Regions from separate parts of the Streptomyces sp. NPDC093018 genome, predicted to be linked through region 2. Evidence: riboswitches for the same ligand, from Rfam matches in the RefSeq annotation. Region 2 holds a riboswitch; each other region holds the start of a gene.

Region 1 (3,252 bases), on a different contig from region 2:
GTGCGCGGTACGACCGTCTCGTTGACGGCCGCCGCCACCCCGGCGGGGGCTCGCACGAGGGACCGTACGACGGCGTCGAGCGCGGTTCCCGGCGCGATCTCCCGGCGCTCCCCGTTGACGGAGACGGTGATGGTGGACGACACGGCGCTCATACGGTCTGCTCCAGTTGCTGCGTGCGCGGCGCGCCGAAGCGCTCCGGCGTGAACGGACGGGCTTCCTCGGGCAGCGGGCCTCCCGCCAGCAACTGCCCCATCACATCCCCGGTGACCGGCGTGAGCAGCACCCCGTTGCGGTGGTGCCCGGTCGCCAGCAGCAGCCCGTCGAGCCCGGACGGCCCGAGCAGCGGCGCGTTGTCAGGGGACCCGGGCCGCAGCCCGGCCCGGGTCTCGGTGAGCGGCAGCTCGGTGATGCCCGGCACCAGCTCGTGCGCGTCGCGCAACAGCTCGTACACCCCGCCCGCGGTGACCGTCGTGTCCCAGCCCAGCTCCTCGCTGGTGGCGCCGACGACCAGCTCGCCGTTCTCCCGGGGCACCAGGTACAACTGCCCGCCGCGGACCACGGCCCGCACGGTCCGGCTGAGGAACGGCGCGTACCGCTCGGGCACCGCCAGCCGCAGCACCTGCCCCTTCACCGGCCGCACCGGCGGCACCAGCTCCCGGGGCACCCCCGCGAGCCGCCCGCTGAGGCTGCCGCCCGCGAGCACCACCTGCCCGGCGGTGAGCGGCGCCCCGTCCGCCGTGGTGACCCCGACGGCCCGGTCCCGTATGACGTCCAGCCGCTGCGCCCACACCCGGTGGAACACCACCCCGGCCCGCTCGCACGCGGTCACCAGCGCCGCGGCCAGCCGGCGCGGATCGATCTGGTGGTCGCCGTCGACCCGCAGCCCGCCGCGCACCCCAGGCGCCAGCATCGGCTCCAGGCGGCGGCACTCCCGCCCCGACAGCCACTGCGCGTCCAGGCCGCAGCGCTGCTGGAGGGCATGCAGTTCACGCAGATGGGCGCGGTCGTCGGCGTCCAGCGCGACCGCGAGCGTGCCGCAGCGCCGGTAGCCGAGGTCCCGGCCGCTCGCCTCGGTCAGCTCGGCCACGAAGCCGGGGTAGCGGCGCGCCGACTCCAGATTGAGGGCGAGCAGCGTCTCCTCGCCGTAGTGCAGTTCGGTGACCGCGGCCAGCATCCCGGCCGCGACCTGCGCGGCCCCGCCGCCCGGAGCCGGATCCACCAGGGCCGTCGCGAGCCCCCGGCGCGCCGCGCGCCAGGCCGTGACCAGACCGATGATCCCGCCCCCGACGACCAGGACGTCGGACGTGCCCGACCCCTCGGACGCAGGGGACGTACGGGACACGTGTGGCGTATCGGATGTGTATGACGTACGTGACGGCATGGGCGTCCAGCCCCTCCCTTCGCCGGCATGACCCGGATCAGGTTCGTACGGTCGGAGGCCGCCAGCCTCCCTCTCAGCCCGGTGCGTCCGGGCTCCCGCGAGTGCTTGTACGGTGGCCACCCTAGCCCGCCCCCCTCGTCACCCGTAAGGGAGCCCTTGGTCATGGCCCCGTCGCTGGACGGACTGGTCCTCGCCCCCGTCGCCGACCAGTCCGCAGGTCAGGTCGGTACCCGGACCCGCTTCGCCTACCACGAGGAAGGCGGCGCGATCTGGGCCGAGTACCGGGGCGGCGACATCGTCCGCGGCCATCTGGTCGGCACCCGCGCGGGCGACCGCCTGGACTTCCGGTACGTGCAGCTGCGCACCGACGGCAGCACGGCCTGCGGCCACTGCGCGTCCACGGTCGTGGAACTGCCCGACGGCCGGGTGCGCCTGGAGGAGACCTGGGAATGGGAGTCGAAACCCGGCTCCGGCACGAGCGTCGTGGAACAGGTCACCGCGCCCGCCCCCTGACTGACTGATCGTCATCTGTCTATGGTGATCGGGTGAGCGAGCAGACAGCCCAGGAGGGCACGGCAGGGATCCGGCGCGTGGTCGTCGTCGGCGCGGGCATGGCCGGGGTGCAGACCGCGGTCGCCCTGCGGGAGAGGGGTTTCGCGGGCGAGGTGACCGTCATCGGCGCCGAACCGCACCAGCCGTACGACCGGCCGCCGCTGTCCAAGGCCGTCCTGCTCGGCAAGGCCGAGGGCTCCGCCTTCGACCTCGACTTCGACGCGCTCGGCGTGGACCTCAGGCTCGGCTGCGAGGTACTCGGGGCCCGCCCCTCCGACCATGAACTGGACACCGAGGCGGGCCCGGTGCCGTACGACGTCCTGGTGCTCGCCACCGGCGCCGAACCGGTCACCCTGCCCGGCACCGAGGGCGTCCCCGGCGTGCATCTGCTGCGCACCCTGGACGACGCCGAACGGCTGCGGCCGGTGCTCGCCCGGCAGCACGACATCGTGGTCGTCGGCGCCGGCTGGATCGGCGCCGAGTTCGCCACGGCCGCCCGGGAGGCCGGCTGCGCGGTGACCGTCGTCGAGGCCGCCGACCGGCCGCTCGCCGGGGTGCTGCCCGCCGAGGTCGCCGCCCCCATGGCCCGCTGGTACGCCGACAGCGGCGCCGAACTGCGCACCGGCGCACGCGTGGAGCGCGTCGAGCCCGGCGCGGTGGTGCTGTCCGACGGCACCCGGCTGCCCGCGGGCGCGGTCGTCGTCGGCATCGGCGCCCGCCCCGCCACCGGCTGGCTGACCGGCTCCGGCATCGAGCTGGGCGCGTCGGGCGAGGTCGTCACCGACGCCCGGCTGCGCGCCTCCGCACCCGATGTGTACGCGGTCGGCGACTGCGCCTCCTTCCCCTCGGCCCGCTACGGCGAACGCCTCCTCGTGCACCACTGGGACAACGCCCTCCAGGGCCCGCGCACCGTCGCCGCCGGCATCCTCGGCGAGACCACCGCCGTCTACGACCCGGTGCCGTACTTCTGGTCCGAGCAGTTCGGCCGGTTCGTCCAGTACGCGGGCCACCACGCCGCCGCCGACCGGCTGGTCCGGCGCGGCGACCCCGCGGGCCCCGCCTGGACGGTGTGCTGGCTGCGCGAGGACCGCCTGGTCGCCCTGCTGGCCGTGGGCCGGCCGCGCGATCTCGCCCAGGGCCGCAAGCTGATCGAGGCGGGCCGCCCGCTGGACGCGGCGGCGCTGGCGGATCCGGGCCGGCCGCTGAAGGACGCCACGACCGGCTGAAGCCGCCACCGGCGCACCGGCATAAAGCACCACACCCGGCCGAACGCCTACGCTAGTACTCGTGACCGAGATTGACACGAAGATCGACGCTCT
Region 2 (3,252 bases):
CTCCAGGAGGCCCTCGCCGACCACCCCGACCACACCGGCTCGGAACACGCCGACCCGGAACACCAGCCGGACTGACCCCACCGGGCGGGGGCCTTCGGCCCGACAAGGCGCCGCTCCGAAGCCGGTGACCCGGCCGGAGCGGCGCTCGGCGTCCGCGTCAGTCCGCGATCGGCAGGTACACCCGGTTCCCGGCCTCGGCGAACTCCTTGGACTTCTGGGCCATGCCCTCCTCGACCTCGGTCCGGTTGCCGCCGTGTTCGCGGCGGATGTCCTGCGAGATCTTCATGCTGCAGAACTTCGGGCCGCACATGGAGCAGAAGTGCGCCGTCTTGGCGGGCTCGGCCGGAAGGGTCTCGTCATGGAAGTCGCGGGCCGTGTCCGGGTCGAGGGCCAGATTGAACTGGTCCTCCCAGCGGAACTCGAAGCGCGCGTCCGAGAGGGCGTCGTCCCAGTCCTGCGCGCCCGGGTGCCCCTTGGCGAGGTCGGCCGCATGGGCGGCGATCTTGTAGGTGATGACACCGGTCTTGACATCGTCCCGGTTGGGCAGGCCCAGGTGTTCCTTCGGCGTGACGTAGCAGAGCATCGCCGTGCCCCACCAGGCGATCATCGCGGCGCCGATACCGGAGGTGATGTGGTCGTACGCCGGTGCGATGTCGGTGGTCAGCGGGCCGAGCGTATAGAACGGGGCCTCGTCGCAGATCTCCTGCTGGAGGTCGATGTTCTCCTTGATTTTGTGCATCGGGACATGCCCGGGGCCCTCGATCATCGTCTGTACGTTCAACCGCCGGGCGATCCGGCCGAGTTCCCCGAGCGTGCGCAGCTCCGCGAACTGGGCCTCGTCATTGGCGTCCGCGATGGACCCGGGCCGCAGTCCGTCGCCCAGCGAGTACGTGACGTCGTAGGCGGCGAGGATCTCGCACAGCTCCTCGAAGTTCTCGTACAGGAACGAGTCCTTGTGGTGCGCCAGGCACCACGCGGCCATGATGGAGCCGCCCCGCGAGACGATGCCGGTCTTGCGATTGGCCGTGAGCGGTACGAACGGCAGCCGTACGCCCGCGTGGACGGTCATGTAGTCCACGCCCTGCTCGGCCTGCTCGATGACGGTGTCCTTGTAGATCTCCCAGGTCAGCTCCTCCGCCCTGCCGTCGACCTTCTCCAGCGCCTGGTACAGCGGCACCGTGCCGATCGGGACGGGGGAGTTGCGCAGCACCCACTCGCGGGTGGTGTGGATGTTGCGGCCGGTGGAGAGGTCCATGACCGTGTCGGCGCCCCAGCGGGTCGCCCAGGTCATCTTCTCGACCTCCTCCTCGATGGACGACGTCACCGCGGAGTTGCCGATGTTGGCGTTCACCTTCACCAGGAACCGCTTGCCGATGATCATCGGCTCGATCTCCGGGTGGTTGACGTTGACCGGCAGCACCGCCCGGCCCGCCGCGATCTCCTCGCGGACCACCTCGGGGGAGACGTTCTCCCGGAGGGCCACGAACTCCATCTCGGGCGTGATCTCGCCCCGGCGCGCATACGCGAGCTGCGTCACCGCCTGCCCGCCCCGGCCCCGGCGCGGCTGGCGCGGACGGCCCGGGAAGACCGCGTCCAGGTTGCGCAGCCCGCCGCGCGGCGAGGTGTGCTTGATGCCGTCGTCCTCGGGACGGACGGGACGGCCCGCATACTCCTCGGTGTCACCGCGGGCGATGATCCAGTTCTCCCGCAGCGGCGCCAGCCCCCGGCGAACGTCCGTGTCGACGAGCTGATCGGTGTACGGGCCCGATGTGTCGTACAGCGTGACCGACTGCCCGTTGGTGAGGTGCACCTGACGGACCGGCACGCGCAGATCGGGGCGCGAGCCCTCGACGTACGCCTTGTGCCAGCCGATGGACTTCCCGGCCTCCGAGGACATGTCGTCCTGGACGGAGGCAGGCGTGCGTGCGTCCTTGTTGGTCATGAGACCTACTCCCTACGCCGGCATTACCCGGTAACAGGTTCGGCGGTCGACGCAGCGGCTTCCGTCGTCCGAGGTCTCCCGGGGAACATCGCATGTTCCACGTGAAACATCGCTTCTACGGAGGTCAGCGCCCTCTCAGCCCGGTGCTCCGAGCTCCCGCGTGTGCAAAGGTGTCTCCACGCTAGCGTCATCCGTGACGCGATGAACAGTGGGCCCTCCCCGGTTCTTGCGATGATCTGGCGATGACCCGGATGGACCAGCACCCGTACCAGCCGCCCGGCCCGCGCCGGCCCGACGGCTCGGCATCCCCGAGCCAGGCCCACCGTCACGACCACGGCCAAGCCCAGGCCCCGGCCCAGAGCCCTGCCCCGGCCCCGGATCACGGCCACGGGCGCGGGCACAGCGACGACACAAGCCACGGACACGGCTCGGGGCACGGGCATGGACACGGGCACAGCCACAGCCATGGCCCCGCCGCGCCCGTCTCCCGGCATCTGCGCAAGGTGATCGCGGCGATCCTCGTCCCGTTCGCCGCGGCGGTCGTGGTCGGTCTGGTGGTGCTCTGGCCCGGTGGCGCTCCCGCGCACAAGCACAGCGGTGTCGGCTTCGACCGGCAGACCCAACAGGCCACCGTGACCCGGGTGGCCGAGGTGAGCTGCGCCTCGGTGAACGCCGGCGGCGGGGCGCCGAGCGGTGATGCCTCCGGCGGAGCCTCGACGGGTCAGCAGTCCGGCGGCACCTGCAAGAAGGCGACCGTCCGGGTCGACACCGGCAAGGACAAGGGCCGTACGTTCACCGAGATCGTGCAGCCCGACCAGCCCCGGCAGCTGCACCAGGGCGAGCAGGTCATCGCCGCCTACGAGCCGACCGCTCCGAAGGACCTCCAGTACTCGGTCGCCGATGTGAACCGCAAGTTCCCGATGGCGCTGCTCGCGGGCATCTTCGCGCTCGCCGTCGTGGTGGTGGGCCGGCTGCGCGGGGTCATGGCCCTGGTGGCGCTGGCGGTGAGCTTCCTGGTGCTGAACCAGTTCATCCTGCCCGCGGTCCTCCAGGGCTCCAATCCCCTGCTGGTGGCGGTGATCGGGTCGAGCGCCATCATGCTGATCGCCCTGTACATGTGCCACGGCCTGTCGGCCCGTACGTCCGTCGCGGTGCTCGGCACGCTGATCTCGCTGTCCCTGATCGGTCTGCTCGGCTCCGTGTTCATCGGCTGGGCAGCCCTCACCGGCAACACCGACGACAGCACCGGTCTGATCCACGGGCTGTATCCGAAGATCGACATGAGCGGTCTGCTGCTGGCCGGCGTCATC
Region 3 (3,252 bases), on a different contig from region 2:
ACCGATGTAGGCGGGGCCGGGCACAAGGCCGGCGGCGGACCGGGGACCACCGCGCTGTGAACGGCGTCACGTCCTGGGGCCGTACCGCCGTCCGGCCTGGGCGAACGCATGCCGCGGGCCACCCCAATGGATCTGCGACACTGGTACCACCATGCCCAAGCCCGGAGAACTCACCTTTGTCGCGCCGCGCGGAGCCAAGAAGCCGCCGCGGCATCTCGCCGATCTCTCGCCCGCCGAGCGCAAGGAAGCGGTGGCCGGGATCGGTGAGAAGCCGTTCCGTGCCAAGCAGCTTTCGCAGCACTACTTCGCGCGGTACGCGCACGACCCCGAGCAGTGGACCGACATCCCGGCCGGCTCCCGGGAGAAGCTGCGCGAGGCGCTGTTCCCGGAGCTGATGACGGTCGTCCGGCATCTGTCGACCGACGAGGGCACCACCCGCAAGACGCTGTGGCGGCTGTTCGACGGCACCCTCGTGGAGTCCGTGCTGATGCGGTACCCGGACCGGGTCACCATGTGCATCAGCTCGCAGGCGGGCTGCGGAATGAACTGCCCGTTCTGCGCGACCGGGCAGGCCGGCCTGGACCGCAATCTGTCCACCGCGGAGATCGTCCACCAGATCGTGGACGGCATGCGGGCGCTGCGCGACGGCGAGGTGCCGGGCGGCCCGGCGCGGCTGTCGAACATCGTGTTCATGGGCATGGGCGAGCCGCTCGCCAACTACAAGCGGGTCGTCGGCGCCATCCGCGCGCTCACCGACCCCGCGCCGGACGGCCTCGGTCTCTCCCAGCGCGGCATCACCGTCTCCACGGTCGGGCTGGTGCCGGCCATCCACCGGTTCTCCGACGAGGGCTTCAAGTGCCGTCTGGCGATCTCGCTGCACGCCCCGGACGACGAGCTGCGCGACACCCTCGTCCCCGTGAACACGCGGTGGAAGGTGCGCGAGGTGCTGGACGCCGGGTTCGAGTACGCCGAGAAGAGCGGCCGCCGGCTGTCGATCGAGTACGCGCTCATCCGTGACATCAACGACCAGGCATGGCGCGGCGACCGGCTCGGCCGGCTGCTGCGCGGCAGGCCCGTGCACGTCAACCTCATCCCGCTGAACCCGACTCCGGGCTCCAAGTGGACGGCCTCGCGGCCCGAGGACGAGAAGGCGTTCGTGGAGGCGATCGCCGCGCACGGCGTGCCGGTGACGATCCGGGACACCCGTGGGCAGGAGATCGACGGAGCCTGTGGTCAGCTCGCCGCCACCGAGCGGTAGTCTGAGCCCGTTCCATCACATCTTCATTATTGAATTAGTCGAAACATCTTCATATTCCGACAGGGGAGCGCCACAGCGCTGAGAGTGCGGCACCAGGCCGCAGACCCTCTGAACCTCGCCCAGGTCATTCTGGGTAGGAAGTTCGGTCACTACTCAAGCTGTTGAGCCCTGTCCGGATGCTCCGGACAGGGCCGCGTTCTTCCTGGTCAACCCCAGGAGGACAACCAAGTGCACAACAAGACCTTCGTGGTCGCGGCGGTCGGGCTCGGCCTGGTCGCGCTGTCCGCGTGCGGCTCGAACCAGGGCCAGGACAAGGCGGACGGCAAGACCGTCACGCTCGTCAGCCATGACTCGTGGGCCGTCTCCAAGAGCGTGCTCGCGGACTTCGAGAAGCGCTCCGGGTACAAGGTCCGCGTCCTCAAGGACGGCGACGCCGGACAGGCCGTCAACAAGGCCATCCTGACCAAGGACAACCCCCAGGGCGACGTCCTCTTCGGCGTCGACAACACCCTGCTCTCCCGCGCCCTCGACAACGGGCTGTTCCAGCCGTACACCGCCAAGGGCCTGGACAAGGTCGGCGCCCAGTACCAGCTCGACGGCAAGCACCGCGTCACGCCCGTCGACTACGGCGACATCTGCGTCAACTACGACAAGGCGTACTTCAGCGAGCACCACCTCGCCCCGCCGCAGTCCTACGCCGACCTCGCCAAGCCCCAGTACAAGAACCTCCTGGTCACCGAGAACGCGGCCACCGCCTCGCCGGGCCTCGGCTTTCTGCTGGGCAGCGCCGCGCGGTTCGGGGACAACGGCTGGCAGGACTACTGGAAGAAGCTCAAGGCCAACGGCGTCAAGGTCGTCGACGGCTGGGAGCAGGCCTACTACCAGGAGTTCTCCGGCTCCTCGGAGGGCAAGAAGGCCGGCGGCGACCGGCCGCTCGTCGTGTCGTACGCCTCCTCCCCGCCCGCCGAGGTGATCTACGCCAAGAAGCGCCCCGCCACCGCCCCCACCGGCGTGGCGACCGGCACCTGCTTCCGGCAGATCGAGTTCGCCGGGCTGCTGAGCAACGCGAAGAACCCCAAGGGCGCCAAGGCGTTCCTCGACTTCCTGGTCTCCAAGGAGTTCCAGCAGGACATGCCGCTGAACATGTACGTCTACCCGGTGGTCGCGGGCGCCGAGGTACCGGCCGACTTCACCAAGTACGGTCCGCCGGCCCGGCACCCCGAGACGATGGCCCCCGAGAAGATCGCCGCCGACCGTGATCAGTGGGTCAAGACGTGGACGTCACTCGTACTGAAGTGACCGCCCGCGCGCGGACACGGCGCGGGAGCGCGGCGCGGCTGGGGCTGATGGCCCTGCCCGTCGCGTTCTTCGCCCTGTTCTTCGCCTGGCCCGTCGCCGCGATCGTGGCCCGCGGCCTGAAGACCGACGGCGGCTGGCAGTTCGGGCGGATCGCGGACGTGGTCGCCCAGCCGGACATCCGGCAGGTGCTGTGGTTCACCACCTGGCAGGCGCTCGCCTCCACCGCGCTCACCCTGCTGCTCGCGCTGCCCGCCGCGTTCGTCTTCGCCCGCCTCGACTTCCCCGGCAAACAGGTGCTGCGGGCCGTCGTCACCGTCCCGTTCGTGCTGCCCACCGTCGTCGCCGGCAGCGCCTTCCTCGCGCTCGTCGGCCACGGCGGACTGCTCGACCAGCTGTGGGGCGTACGGCTGGACACCACCGTGTGGGCGATCCTGCTCGCGCACGTCTTCTTCAACTACGCGGTCGTCGTACGGACCGTGGGCGGGCTGTGGGCCCAGCTCGACCCCCGCCAGGAGGAGGCCGCGCGGATGCTCGGCGCCTCACCGTTCGCCGCCTGGCGGAAGGTGACGCTGCCCGCCCTCGGGCCCGCCGTGGCCGCCGCCGCGCTGATGGTGTTCCTGTTCACCTTCACCTCCTTCGGCGTCGTCCAGATCCTCGGCGGCCCCACCTTCTCCACCCTCGAAGTGGAGATCTAC

Evidence for each region. A riboswitch is a leader RNA that binds a small molecule or an ion and turns the genes downstream of it on or off. The one in region 2 is predicted to bind thiamine pyrophosphate.
Region 1: another riboswitch for thiamine pyrophosphate. It lies ahead of thiO (glycine oxidase ThiO); the one in region 2 lies ahead of thiC (phosphomethylpyrimidine synthase ThiC).
Region 3: another riboswitch for thiamine pyrophosphate. It lies ahead of AB0N90_RS06775 (thiamine ABC transporter substrate-binding protein); the one in region 2 lies ahead of thiC (phosphomethylpyrimidine synthase ThiC).

What each region holds. Positions count from the first base shown of each region.
Region 1 covers NZ_JBFBFF010000003.1:340,419-343,670, forward strand. The annotation lists gene thiS (sulfur carrier protein ThiS) at 1-152, opposite strand, end outside; gene thiO (glycine oxidase ThiO) at 149-1,342, opposite strand; TPP riboswitch at 1,379-1,490, opposite strand; gene AB0N90_RS08875 (hypothetical protein) at 1,544-1,894, shown strand; gene AB0N90_RS08880 (FAD-dependent oxidoreductase) at 1,927-3,159, shown strand; gene AB0N90_RS08885 (Rv2175c family DNA-binding protein) at 3,221-3,252, shown strand, end outside.
Region 2 covers NZ_JBFBFF010000005.1:413,081-416,332, reverse strand. The annotation lists gene AB0N90_RS15200 (hypothetical protein) at 1-75, shown strand, start outside; gene thiC (phosphomethylpyrimidine synthase ThiC) at 158-1,942, opposite strand; TPP riboswitch at 1,935-2,112, opposite strand; gene AB0N90_RS15190 (YibE/F family protein) at 2,185-3,252, shown strand, end outside.
Region 3 covers NZ_JBFBFF010000002.1:637,052-640,303, forward strand. The annotation lists gene AB0N90_RS06765 (VOC family protein) at 1-10, shown strand, start outside; gene rlmN (23S rRNA (adenine(2503)-C(2))-methyltransferase RlmN) at 152-1,258, shown strand; TPP riboswitch at 1,310-1,416, shown strand; gene AB0N90_RS06775 (thiamine ABC transporter substrate-binding protein) at 1,487-2,557, shown strand; gene AB0N90_RS06780 (iron ABC transporter permease) at 2,605-3,252, shown strand, end outside.